DNA from 4 places in the Paenibacillus sp. JJ1683 genome. Region 3 is predicted to be linked to each of the others. Evidence: riboswitches for the same ligand, from Rfam matches in the RefSeq annotation. Region 3 holds a riboswitch; each other region holds the start of a gene.
What was found. A riboswitch is a leader RNA that binds a small molecule or an ion and turns the genes downstream of it on or off. The one in region 3 is predicted to bind thiamine pyrophosphate.
Positions count from the first base shown of each region.

Region 1 (3,404 bases), 2.2 Mb from region 3:
CTGCCCGTAGTCTACACACCGACTGTAGGAACCGCCATTCAAGAATACAGCCATGAGTACAACCGTCCCGGGGGCGTATATTTATCGATAGATAATCCGAACGGTATCGGACAGGCGTTCTATAATTCCGGCTTACGTAGTGAGGATGTTGACCTGATCGTGGTCACGGATTCAGAAAGTATTTTGGGAATTGGTGACTGGGGTGTCGGGGGAATTAACATTGCTATTGGCAAACTTGCTGTATATACAGCTGCGGCAGGTATTCATCCCGGGCGGGTGCTGCCCATTGTACTGGATGTCGGCACGAATAACGAGAAGCTGCTGAATGATCCGCTATACATCGGAAACCGCCATAAACGAGTTCGCGGAGAAGCCTATCATCAATTTATTGATACCTTTATTAGTAAAACGTTAACACAATTCCCGAAGGCGCTTTTGCATTGGGAGGATGTGGGCAGCGTGAACGCACGCCACATAATAGGGAAGTACGGTCAAAACATTCTCACCTTCAATGATGACATCCAAGGCACAGGAGCAGTCACATTAGCTGCGATTGTTTCGGCGGTAGGTGTCACCAAAACTCCGCTACGTGAACAAAAAATACTTGTCTTTGGTCCGGGGGCAGCAGGAATCGGCAACGCCGACCAAATACGAGGAGCTATGATCGAGGACGGGCTTCCTGAAGAAGATTCATTCAGGTCGTTTTGGGCCTTTGATTATCGCGGATTATTAACGGACGATATGGAAGATGTACTCGATTATCAGAAACCATATGTGCGTAAAAAGGAAGAAATCAGCTCATGGGCCCGATCGGAAGACGGCAAAATACCGTTGCTGGAGGTCATCCGTCAGGTAAAACCTACAATCTTAATTGGGACTTCCGGTGTAGCGGGTGCCTTTTCTGAAGAGATTATCAAGGAAATGGCAAAGCATGTGGAACGCCCGATCATTATGCCCATGTCCAATCCTACCAATCTGGCTGAAGCGGTACCCGAGGATTTGATACGATGGACTGATGGCAAAGCATTGATTGCTACGGGAAGTCCCTTTGAGCCCGTCAGCTATAACGGTACGAAATTTGAAATTGGACAGGCGAACAATGCCTTTGTTTTCCCGGGACTGGGTCTAGGCGCAATTGTGGTCATGGCCAAACGAATCACCCCTTCCATGTTTACCGCAGCAGCTGATGCCGTTGCCAACGCCGTAGATTCGAATGAACTTGGCGGCGCACTGCTGCCCCATATTCGAAAATTACGTGATGTTTCGTTTGCGGTTGCGGTTGCGGTAGCAAAGGCCGCAATTCAGGATCAGGTAGCTCAGGCACACCTTCCAAATATTGAGCAAGCCATTCGGGATGCAATGTGGAAACCGGAATATGTGAGGGTCAAAGCCGTGGAAAGTGTAATCCAACACCCTCACTAATCCTTCACTAGGCATAAGCAATTTGACATAACATAGGAACGAATGTACAGTATTAGTCAAAAGAATAGGAAAGTCCACTAGGGGAGCCATTATGGCTGAGACAAGAATGAATCTTGGACCCTTTGAACCTGATCTAGTTCGTACTAGCGTAGGAAAGTGGAGCCTTCTATATAGGGTTTCAGGCGTTTTTGCGCATTGAACCTATGTTGAAGCCGCTCCAGTTTTCGGGGCGGCTTTTTGGCATTGTTCCGAGAATTGTATCTTACGGGACTTCTTGTTCTCCATTTTTGTTGGAGGTGGGGAAATGAGTTTTTCGCAAGAGCTCCGTCAGCAGGCGGATGGCATTTTTCAAGCCATTTATGAGCATCCCTTTGTGAGAGGTATTGCTGAAGGAAATTTAACAAGGGAACAGCTGATTCACTATGTAAAACAAGACTTTGAATATTTGAACGCCTACATGCGGATTTACGGCATCGCGATCTCCAAAAGCACGAGCCGGGAGGATATGGCTGTATTTAACGAACAGATCTCTTTTATTCTCAACAGCGAGGTTCATCCGCATCAAAATTTTTGTGCTATCGCAGGTGTCACCTATGAAGAGATGCAGGGATATCCACTCGCTCCGTCCGCTCATCATTATATCCGCCATATGCTGACCGTCGCACATGAGGGTACTCTTGGGGAAATCATGGCCGTGCTGCTACCATGTCCGTGGACATATCTTGAAATTGGACGCAGGCTAATGGACGAGGTAAGACCGGACGAGTCTCATCCGTTCTATGAGTGGATTTGCTTCTATGGCAACCAGATTGAAGATGTAACCTTCAAATATCGAGAGCGTGTGGATGCTTGGGCGAAAGTCGCCACGGCTGCCGAGCGAGGGCGGATGATTGAGCATTTTATGCTAAGCTGCCAGCTGGAATATATGTTCTGGGATATGGCTTATAAGCAGGAGCAATGGCCCGTCCAAATGCACGCTACGGTCTTGGAATAATCAGTATAGATGAGAGAGGATAAACATGATGAATATATGGGAACAAAGTTATTCGGCGCTCCTGACAAAGGTACAAAACAGCAACCCCCTCGTTCATAATATAACCAATGTGGTGGTCACCAACTTTACAGCCAACGGCCTATATGCACTAGGGGCTTCCCCGGTGATGGCTTATGCACCGGAGGAAGTAGCAGATATGGCCAAAATAGCGGGCGCCGTCGTGTTAAATATCGGTACGCTAAACCGTGAGCTGGTGGATGCCATGATCCTTGCTGGACAATCGGCGAATGCTCACGGTATTCCAGTTCTGTTAGATCCAGTCGGTGCGGGAGCAACTAGTTTTAGAACCGAGTCAGCACTGCGAATCCTAAACGAGGTTAACATCTCACTAGTACGAGGCAATGCAGCCGAAGTCGCTCATCTGATCGGAGAAGCCCGAGAAATTAAAGGGGTAGATGCAGGCGACAGCGCTGACAGCAGTAATGTCGATCTGGCAGTTCGGGCTGCGCAAACGCTCCATACCATGGTTGTCATCACTGGAAAAGAGGACGTCATCACCGATGGGGTTGAAGTACGATTGATTAGTGGCGGAGACGCGCTGCTTACGAAGGTAACCGGAACAGGCTGCCTGCTGACCTCTGTGTTGGGTGCCTTTGCAGCAGTTGAACCCAACCTGCTGCTCGCAGGCACAGCAGGTTTGGCATTTTACAGTGCAGCAGCTTCTCGAGCCGCAGCGCATACCGCAAAGCTGGGGCCGGGCAGCTTCCAGATTGCCTTTCTCGACGAGCTTGCCAAACTACATACTGGTTCGCTAGAGGGGCATGTCACGATCCGTGAAGCTGGAACAACTACAACAGGTGGTGCGCGATGAGAGACGTGCATGTACCGAGAGCGCTGACGATTGCCGGTTCAGACAGTGGCGGCGGGGCTGGAATTCAAGCCGATCTCAAAACCTTTCAGGAGCTTGGCGTATACGGCATGTCAGCTA
Region 1 covers NZ_CM129820.1:4,448,585-4,451,988, forward strand. Annotated here, with positions in the region: gene ACUC6J_RS19010 (NAD-dependent malic enzyme) at 1-1,422, shown strand, start outside; TPP riboswitch at 1,492-1,594, shown strand; gene tenA (thiaminase II) at 1,727-2,416, shown strand; gene thiM (hydroxyethylthiazole kinase) at 2,442-3,287, shown strand; gene thiD (bifunctional hydroxymethylpyrimidine kinase/phosphomethylpyrimidine kinase) at 3,284-3,404, shown strand, end outside.
Region 1: it holds a riboswitch for thiamine pyrophosphate, as region 3 does, so the genes downstream of both, tenA (thiaminase II) here and thiC (phosphomethylpyrimidine synthase ThiC) in region 3, are expected to answer to the same signal.

Region 2 (3,404 bases), 2.3 Mb from region 3:
ATGAAGTACGAGCGCATTTGGCGCGCTGTGGTTTGAAGAATGAGCATATCACCCGGCCTTTGTCTGCGCTTAGTGGTGGAGAACAGGCTAAAGTCCGCCTTTGTAAACTGTTAATGCGTGAGAGCAACTGGGTACTGTTTGATGAGCCTACCAACCACTTGGATGTCAAAGCAAAGGATGAACTCAAACGCGCTTTGAAGGAATACAAAGGGACCGTATTGCTTGTATCCCACGAACCGGATTTTTACGAGGATTGGGTAACCAAAACGTGGAATGTAGAAGAGTGGTCTAGTAAAGTTAACTAAAATCCAGTTCTGACAGATTTCACACAAGGTGGGGTTTGCAGAATTAGGAAAATATGCTAAGCTATCTTTAGCTGATACAATAAAATAGCCACACTAGGGGAGCCGCCCATGCGGCTGAGACGAAATAAATGGATTTCGGACTCTTTGTACCTGATCTGGGTTATGCCAGCGTAGGGAAGTGAGTACTGTACAAACAAGGTAGTAGATCTTTACTTTTGTTTGTGCAGGGAACGATATACGTTTACGGATATAATAGTCCGTTCGATTTTGAACGTTTGTCAAGCCACTTCCTCTGGGAAGTGGCTTTTTGCGTTTCGTTCATCTTCATTTGTTCGAGCTTCCGTAGACGGATTTACATATGATCTCCTTTCATTATTGCTGGTACATGTGGCTGGCTCCGTATGATATTACCCAATAGGGAGCTGCAACAATATAGTTCAGCTTATACGATTATTTTATATTTTTTAGTCCAAGTGAGGTGAAAATGAGATCGAATTACACGTAATTACGATGGAAAGTGTCTCCTGTGTGGATGTACCCAAAGTGGCTGCCGCTATTTGTCCTTATATTCATTATGTACACGCACGTTCGAAACAGAAGGGTGCCTCTGCTTTGCTTTCTTTGACTCGTAGCATGATCGAGCAGGAAGTTCCTTTGCAGCAAATTGTAGTAAATGACCGTATGGACGTAGCTTTACTTACCTTGGCAAGAGCTGTCCAGCTACCTGCTAATGGGTTATCTGTGATGGATGCGAAAAGTCTGCTTCCAGTGGGTACACGCTGTGGAGTGTCTGTACATTCCTTGGAGGAGGTGCAGACCGCTGAGCAGGGGGGAGCAGACTATGTACTATTTGGTCATGTATATGAGACCTATTGTAAGGCCGGTCTTGTACCGCGGGGTGTAGCACAGCTTGAACGCATTTGCAGATTGTCGGCCATTCCGGTGATAGCGTTGGGAGGCATACAACCTCATCATGTTCCAGAGCTCTATCATGCCGGAGCAAGCGGAATTGCGGTGATGTCTGGTATATGGGAAGCAGAGTCACCCGTTGCAGCAGCGATGGAATATAGGCGAATGGTAGATCTTGTAGTTCATGACCTGTAGCAAGAAAACGAGACGAAGGGAAAGCAGAATGCTCACCGGAGAGGAGACACGGAACATATGTCAAAGACACATACAGAGAAAAAAGCAATAGGACACGCAGAATGCTTGGTCATAGGCGGAGGTGTGATCGGCAGTGCCATTGCTTATCATGTGGCTAAGGAGGGACGAAGTACAATTATGCTGGAACGATGGATCCCCGGTGAGGGAGCATCAGGAGCAGCGGCGGGAATGCTGGCAGCGGAAAGCGAAGAGTTCTCAGACCTTGAGCTGGCGCGATTTGCTCGCGCAAGTCGAGATGCATTCCCTGACCTTGTCTGTGATTTGGAGCGTTTATCGGGTATTTCAGTTGATTTTCGTACAGAAGGTTTTGTGACCCCTTTTCGTTCAGAAGCAGAGGGCCAAAGGCGCTGGAATGCTGCGAATATCCGAGAGGATGATAGCCCTATTTGGTGGGATGCCAGGGAATTGGCTCGACGGATTCCGGGCTTGGCAGATCAAGTAATTGGGGCTATATACCGATCAAAGGAGACACAAGTGGCCCCTGTTCAGCTTTGCCGTGCTTATGCAGGGGCAGCTGCGGTGCTGGGAGCAACAATATGGTCTGGAACTCATGCCGAGGAACTGATCATACAGGACGGCCGAGTTTGCGGTGTGCGAACGGATAGTGGATTTTTTTCCTGCGATCAGGTCGTGATTGCCGCAGGCTTGGACAGCTTGAAATTACTAGAACAAATTGGATTTGATTATCCTCTTTATCCAGTCAAGGGTGAAGTGGTAGCAGTCTCCTTGAAGGACCATCCGTTGGATTATACCATTTATGCCGATGATGTTTACCTCGTGCCTAAACAGAATAACGAGCTTTGGATTGGGGCTACGAGTCTTCCACATCAATATGACAAAGAGGTGACCGTAGGAGGCTTAAAAGGACTGTTAGTACGTGCATCTGCCTGGTTGCCGCGTGTACAAGAAGCTTCTTTTATACGTGCTTGGGCGGGCTTACGTCCACAGGCAGCTGCGGAGCGTCCTTTCATTGGCCCTGTTCCTGGAGTAGAGGGCGTCTATGCTGCAGTCGGGCATTATCGTAACGGTGTCTTGCTTAGTGATGCGACTGGGCGAGCGATGGCAGCTATGCTTAAAGGGGCTGATGCGGCTGGACTTGGAATAAGCAAATTTTCTTCTGAACTCCTCAAGGAGGAAAGCTTATGAAGCTGATCATTAACGGACAGAGCATGACCATTTCTAATCGAATCACTCATGTGGATCAATTGCTGCATGAACTTGATTTAAAGGTGAAAACCGTAGTGGTAGAGCTGAATCGGCATATATTGACCCGTGAAGATCATCATGAGACGGTACTTAAGGATGGAGATTGCCTAGAAATCGTACATTTTGTAGGAGGCGGTTGATCATGTTAACCATTGGAAAAGCATCTTTTACCTCAAGGCTGTTGCTGGGAACAGGGAAATTTTCGGATCTGGATATCCAATCCCAGGCTGTAGAGGCTGCTGAGACGGAAATATTAACGTTCGCTGTGCGCAGACTGAATTTGGAGGAACGGGATAAGCAACATTTTCTTGATACGCTAGATTTGAGCAGGTATACACTTCTTCCCAACACAGCAGGAGCAACAACAGCAGAAGAGGCAATCCGTATTGCCAAGTTGGCAAAAGCCTCTGGCTTGTGCGACATGATTAAGGTGGAAGTCATTGGGGATAGCAAAACGCTGTTGCCTGACCCTTTTGAAACGTTGAAGGCTAGTGAAAAACTGCTAGAGGAAGGCTTTGTCGTACTGCCTTACATATCGGATGATGTGATACTAGCAAAGAGGCTGCAAGAGCTTGGAGTACATGCCATTATGCCTGGTGCCTCACCGATTGGTACAGGACATGGTTTGCTCAATCCGTTTTCATTAGAGTTAATTATTGAGCAAGCAGAAGTTCCGGTTATCGTCGATGCAGGTATTCGCTCACCTGGTGACGCAGCAATGGCGATGCA
Region 2 covers NZ_CM129820.1:3,143,118-3,146,521, reverse strand. Annotated here, with positions in the region: gene ACUC6J_RS13340 (ABC-F family ATP-binding cassette domain-containing protein) at 1-305, shown strand, start outside; TPP riboswitch at 391-499, shown strand; gene ACUC6J_RS13335 (thiamine phosphate synthase) at 816-1,409, shown strand; gene thiO (glycine oxidase ThiO) at 1,467-2,615, shown strand; gene thiS (sulfur carrier protein ThiS) at 2,612-2,815, shown strand; gene ACUC6J_RS13320 (thiazole synthase) at 2,818-3,404, shown strand, end outside.
Region 2: it holds a riboswitch for thiamine pyrophosphate, as region 3 does, so the genes downstream of both, ACUC6J_RS13335 (thiamine phosphate synthase) here and thiC (phosphomethylpyrimidine synthase ThiC) in region 3, are expected to answer to the same signal.

Region 3 (3,404 bases):
TACATATACATAGTCCTATACAGACGTCCTAAGCAACTCAATCTGAATTTGACAAAATGGAATTGGAGGAATGACCACATGAATACAATGAACTTAACTGTCCACACCCTGATGCCTTTTCACCACCAATACCAACGTGCCAACGCGGTGAGTATGCAGAAGAAAGAAGACAGCTCGGAGAAGAAGCTCAGCTTTCAGGACATTTTGAATGAAAAAATGGGTAAAAAATAAAGCTCCGTTAATCCGGTAGCATGATCCCGCTTTACATAAGCTGAAAAGCCGTAGTTTTCTACATCGACTGTAGAGAACCACGGCCTTTTTTTACTCACGCGTTTCTAAACCTTGCTCATACGTTTATGGAAATAAACCTCTGACGAGCTTAACTGTACTTTTCGTTGAGGCTTCCCAGTTGATTGACTTTTGTATCGCTACCGATTTTTACTGCCCAGCTTCCCGATACTGCTCTGCCTTCTCTCGCATCCCGGCGGCAACGGCTTCCTCAGTATTCAGTCCCTTTTCGGCCGCATAGGCACGAATGTCCTGCGTGATACGCATACTGCAAAACTTGGGACCGCACATCGAGCAAAAGTGGGCTTCCTTGGCCCCCTCTGCTGGTAGCGTTTCATCATGGTAGGACAATGCCCGCTCAGGGTCAAGCGAGAGATTGAACTGATCGCGCCAGCGGAATTCAAAACGCGCCTTGGACAAAGCATCGTCCCGCTGCTGTGCCCGCGGATGACCCTTCGCCAGATCGGCAGCATGTGCGGCAATTTTGTAGGTAATAACTCCTTCGCGGACATCATCTTTGTTCGGCAGACCCAAGTGCTCCTTCGGCGTAACGTAGCACAGCATGGACGTCCCGAACCAACCGATCATGGCTGCCCCGATAGCTGAGGTAATATGATCATATCCTGGTGCGATATCCGTCGTCAGCGGCCCTAAAGTATAAAAGGGGGCTTCCTTACAAATCTCCATTTGTAAATCCACATTCTCCTTGATTTTGTGCATAGGGACATGTCCTGGCCCTTCAATCATGACCTGGACATCATGCTTCCATGCAATTTGCGTGAGCTCGCCCAACGTCTCTAGCTCTGCAAATTGTGCTTCATCATTCGCATCATAGATACTCCCTGGACGCAGACCATCCCCGAGAGAAAAGGCCACATCGTAGGCTTTCATAATTTCACAGATTTCTTCAAAATGCGTATACAAAAAATTCTCCTGATGGTGTGCAAGGCACCAGGCTGCCATGATCGACCCGCCCCGGGATACAATTCCCGTCATTCTATTCGCCGTCATCGGTATATATCGCAGCAATACACCCGCATGGATCGTAAAATAGTCCACTCCCTGCTCCGCCTGCTCAATCAGCGTGTCTCGATACAGCTCCCACGTCAGCTTCTCAGCTTCGCCGTTCACCTTTTCCAGTGCCTGATATAGCGGCACCGTTCCAATCGGTACGGGAGAATTCCTGATGATCCATTCGCGCGTTGTATGAATATTCCGGCCTGTAGACAGGTCCATGACGGTGTCTGAGCCCCAGCGCACAGCCCAGGTCATCTTCTCCACTTCTTCCTCGATGGAGGACGTAACTGCGGAATTCCCAATGTTCGCATTGATCTTTACGTGAAAATGGCGTCCAATGACCATGGGCTCGCTTTCCGGGTGATTGATATTTGAAGGTAAAATAGCTCGTCCAGCCGCCAGCTCCTGTCGTACAAACTCGGGCTCTACAACTTCGCGGATCGCCGCAAATTCCATTTCAGGCGTAATGATCCCTTGCCGCGCATAGTGCATTTGCGTCACAGTACGCCCTTGCGAAGCCCGTAGCGGACGGTTGGTCACGCCGGGAAATTCCACTGTCTCCCGTTTGGAGCCGGGTTTCAGTCCATTATCCTCCGGCTTGACGGCGCGGCCCTCATAAGCCTCCACATCCCCCCGTTCCAGTGCCCAAGCTCGCCGTAATGGTGGCAATCCCTGACGGATATCGACCTGGTAGGCTTCGTCCGTCATCGGACCGCTGGTATCGTATACACGCAGTGGCTCATGATACTCGGTTCCCTGCGGCGTATGTGTGGGTTGCAGCGCGATTTCACGCTCTGGCACGGCAATGTCTGGCCGAGAACCTTGAATATACACCTTACGGCTCCCCGGAAAGGGCTGTAGCCCACTGGCTTGCTCCGCTTTGGCCTTCTCTCCCTCTACTTCTATTATTCCCGCCAATCCTGCATCTGCTGATTTCATTCCTGTTTCTTTTGTTCCTTTTGTTTCTGTCGGTTTCATGATCCATTCCTCCCGTATCGTTGAAATGACACACCGATCCGGAACCATTCCCAGGGTGGCGCTGATCTATGCAAAAAAGCCGGTTCCCTAGGGAACCGGCTAATCAAACGAGACAGCTATCCAAACCGATCGCACGTGGAATAATCATATTCCAATGCGCGGCCGTAGACAGCAGCTGCGTATACATTTCAATGGCCGATTACTTCCCTACGCTGGTATGATCCAGATCAGGTGCAAAGGGTCCGGAATCTTGCCTGATTCCATCTCAGCCCGCATTACAGGCTCCCCCAGTAACTGTGATACTTTCTATTCACATGAATTGGTGGCTATAACAGACATACCGCCATCTCTATCAGACTACTTTAAATTTATAGCTTTGGCAACCCTTGTATGCTTTCCTTTTGTATTGATTACTGTCACGGAAGCATAAGCCCCATTTCCTTGGCTGCTTCGATCAAAATCGGTGCAAACTCATGCAGCGTCTCGGGCGCAAGTCGACTGACCGGGCCGGATACAGATAAAGCCGCCGTGACCTGTCCCTTTCGGTTCACAATAGGCGCGGCCACAGCCGCAGCTCCTGGCTCACGTTCTTCATAGCTGGTCGCATAGCCTTTCTCACGAATGTCCTGCAGCTGGGCTTTATAAACCTCCGGGTCTACCGAAGGTGGCCATTCTTCACTGCTTAGCAATACCTCCAGCTCCTGTGGTGGCATAAAGGCCGCCAGCACCTTGCTGGAGGCTCCCACAGCCAGCGGCATACGCGCACCTACAGGCGCAACCCTGCGGATCGCCTGATTGCTCTGCACGGCTTGTATGCGAATACGCATGCTTCCATCCCGCAGGTACAAGCTGACCGTTTCCCCTAAGCGATCACGCAGTCCTTCCATTGCAGGCTGTAACAACACCGCCGGCTCATCGCTTTGGGACAGATGCGTGGACAGCTCCCATATGCGAAAACCAAGCCTATATTTTTCCGTTTCGGCATTCCGAACGACAAATCCCCGATCCTCCAGCGTAGTCAAAAGACGATGAACAGTGCTTTTATGTAGACCAATTTGGGAGGCAATCTCCGTTAGACCAAGATCAGATTCTGCGGTAAAACACAGCAGTATATCAAGTGC
Region 3 covers NZ_CM129820.1:876,640-880,043, reverse strand. Annotated here, with positions in the region: gene ACUC6J_RS03950 (hypothetical protein) at 79-231, shown strand; gene thiC (phosphomethylpyrimidine synthase ThiC) at 439-2,283, opposite strand; TPP riboswitch at 2,471-2,582, opposite strand; gene ACUC6J_RS03940 (IclR family transcriptional regulator) at 2,700-3,404, opposite strand, start outside.

Region 4 (3,404 bases), 370 kb from region 3:
TGTCCGAATAATAATCATAATTCATCAGCGCCCCATGAATATCTGTTGTTTCCATGATCCGCAAATTCACCGTAGCGCTATCGCGAGAATCGATAGCTGCCCAGGATGGAGCCGCTGAAAACACCAGCAGGCTACAAGCTACAATTGCTGCTGTAAACCCTTTAAACCAATTTTTACGAAATAACAAAATATACCCCTCCTCATTAAGGTGTATGCCTCATATACATACTTTTGCACATATATGTAAGCTTTGAACCCACCATTCCTATTTTAATCCAACGCCAGACAAAAGAGTAGTCATTTGCTTAAAATATTTATGAAAAAATAATTATTTTGCGTATAAAAAAAGCCAATAAATCTCCTGAAAAAGTTGGAAATTTACTGGCTTGTCCGTTTATATTGTTTCTATTTCGTCCACACCTGGCGCTCCGTTTGTTGACCCACGTACTCAATACGAGTCGGATTGACGTCTAAGATGACATAATCGGGATCATCTGGTCCGGAAAACCATTTTTTCAGAGAATCATTCCACACTTGTTTGCGTAACCCCTCATCAGCTGTAATCTGGACGGTAGCCTCCACTTCCAAGACTTCCTTCGTGCCACCCACTTCATAGCCCAGCAGCAGATAAGCATTCGGATTGTCCTTTAGCTCATCCACTTTATGTGTTTTGCGATCCGTCGCCAGATGAATGTTCATTCCATCGTTAAAAAGGGCCATATAGCGTACTTTCGGTTTTCCGCCCTCAACCGTACCTAACGAGCAAAATTTGTTGTTATCCAAAGCCTTCACAATGGCTTGTTCCAGCTGACTGCGATCCAGTGTCTCCGTTTTACCCACAGTACAACAACTCCTTTTTACGAATTAGAATTCTATAGGGCTATGCCACTTGGCACCAGCTCTCCTAAACATACAGTGTAGCTGTTCTGAAAATAACATGACCGAAACAGATCTGAATGATTCATGTCCATTTTCAGATCAAAGCTCACAGTAAAAGTGTACCCTGTCGTTCGACAAATGAACCGTGAGCGCTCCCTCAAGGCTGGACAGACCTGCTTTCAAGGCATATAATCGTCGTAGTAAACCCGAATAAACGAACCCATTAAACCATACAATGCCAGGGGTGCTGGAATCGGCCGGCTGAGAGTGTGTCCCAAGACACTGACCCTTACAACCTGATCTGGGTAATGCCAGCGTAGGAATGCTTAAGCAAGATGTGCCTTTTATTAAAACAGGACATCCCTTACTTTGGTATATACAAGCGCAAGCGTCCCGGAATCTCGGGACGCTTTTTTTGTTGAAGATAAAGTTGTTGGAAAGATTGCTTCCGGCAGATGTGATTTTTGTGAAAATGGGGAATATAAACTGTCTGATTGGACGGATAACGGGTAATTAAAAAGGAGAGAACACAACGATGAAGCGCATGAAAATGTTAAGCCTGGGTCTGATCAGTCTGTGGCTCATGGCTATGACTCTGACCGCTTGCGGCGGCAATCCCCCTACATCTCAAAAGGAGGTTCCTGCTGCCGACACTTCAACGTCTACCTCGGCAAAGGGGCTCAAAGATGTTAAAGTCGTGCTCGACTGGACACCCAATACGAATCACACGGGACTCTATGTCGCCAAGGACAAAGGATTTTACGAAAAAGCAGGCTTGAATGTCCAAATTGTTCAACCAGGTTCAGGCGGAGCCGACCAAATGGTTGCTTCGAATGCTGCACCTTTTGGTATCAGCTATCAAGAAGGCGTCACTCAGGCTCGTATCCAAGGCGTACCGCTCGTATCCATCGCTGCGGTGATTCAGCATAACACCTCTGGCTTCGCAGCTCCGGTAGACCGCGGAATTAAAAGCCCGAAAGATTTCGAGGGTAAAAGCTACGGCGGCTGGGGTTCTCCTGTAGAAGAAGCGGTCATGAAATCCATCATGGATTCAGACCAAGGTGATGTGAGCAAAGTGAAAATCGTCAATATGGGCAATGCAGACTATTTTACAGCCGTGAAGCGGGATATTGACTTTGCCTGGATTTTCTACGCATGGACCGGGATTGAGGCCGAGCTTCGAGGCGAGCCCTTGGATATGCTGTATGTAAAAGATTATTCCAAAAGTCTCGATTACTATACACCTGTAATTGTGAGCAATGAACAGACGATAAAAAACGATCCTGACCTAGTCAAAGCGTTCATGGACGCTACTGCACAAGGCTATGAATACACTATCGCCCATCCAGAAGAAGCGGCGAATATCTTAACTAAAGCTGTGCCAGAGCTGGACAAAAAACTGGTACTTGCTAGCCAAAAATGGCTAAGCCCGCGTTATCAGGACGATGCCACGCAATGGGGTTTACAAAAAGCAGAGGTATGGCAAAACTACTCGGATTGGATGTATGAACGCAAGCTGCTCAGCAAACCTTTGGAAGTCGATAAGGCCTTCACAAACGACTTCTTGCCCAAGCGTTGATCATTTTGTTAAATCGCTAAATAAGACTGGACTAGAGAAGTGAACGAAGCGCCACTACGCGCTTTGTGTGTAAAAATGCCACACAACCTATCAAAAAACTAAAGTGCTTTTAAGGCGGTTGGTAGCGGAGCGGTTCATTTGAATCTGGAGAAGCGAAGCGTTCGCCTGAAGCTTTCTTTAGGAAAGCTAGCTTCGGAAGCATACGCTCAGGGGGATTCTTACCTTTAAAATTTAATTCAAAGAATCCCATGGCAACAGCGATCGTAAGATCAAATGAAACGCGAAGCGGTCTCCCCACCTTAAACCACCATATCTTTTTTACTAACACTCCAATAAAGGACAGGTGAAATTCACATGGCTAATACACTGCTCAGCATTCAAGTAATCCCTAAAACACCTAATAACGAAGACTCTTACCCCTATGTAGACAAGGCGATTGAGGTCATCCAGCGTTCCGGTGTCAAACATCTGGTGAATCCATTGGATACGACCATGGAGGGCGAGCTCGACGAGTTGCTGAAAGTGGTTAAAGAAATGCACGAGGCTTTGACGGAAGCTGGAAGTCCCAGCGTCATTTCACAGATCAAAATTGCACATAACCCACAGGGCATCAGCATGAACAAGCTGACCGAGAAGTATCGCCCATGAATCCGAAAGGCAAGAACGCATCCTGGTGGAAAAGCGTATGGCCGCCCCTTGTGGCGGTCCTCTTCTTTTTAGCGGCTTGGCAGGGAGCGGTTTCCTATTTACATATTGAATCCTGGCTGCTGCCAGCTCCATCCCTAATCGTACAAGAGGGTATGGCGCAGTCGGCGTTGCTTGGTGCCCATACATGGGCTACGATTCGCCTGACGCTTGCGGGATTTGCTATAGGGACAGCAACAGGACTGCTGATCGCCATCGTTCTCCATACGATTCCTTTTCTCAAATCTGCTTTGTACCCGCT
Region 4 covers NZ_CM129820.1:509,819-513,222, reverse strand. Annotated here, with positions in the region: gene ACUC6J_RS02265 (bifunctional 2',3'-cyclic-nucleotide 2'-phosphodiesterase/3'-nucleotidase) at 1-187, opposite strand, end outside; gene ACUC6J_RS02260 (pyridoxamine 5'-phosphate oxidase family protein) at 406-840, opposite strand; TPP riboswitch at 1,110-1,219, shown strand; gene ACUC6J_RS02255 (ABC transporter substrate-binding protein) at 1,415-2,458, shown strand; gene ACUC6J_RS02250 (MTH1187 family thiamine-binding protein) at 2,813-3,106, shown strand; gene ACUC6J_RS02245 (ABC transporter permease) at 3,103-3,404, shown strand, end outside.
Region 4: it holds a riboswitch for thiamine pyrophosphate, as region 3 does, so the genes downstream of both, ACUC6J_RS02255 (ABC transporter substrate-binding protein) here and thiC (phosphomethylpyrimidine synthase ThiC) in region 3, are expected to answer to the same signal.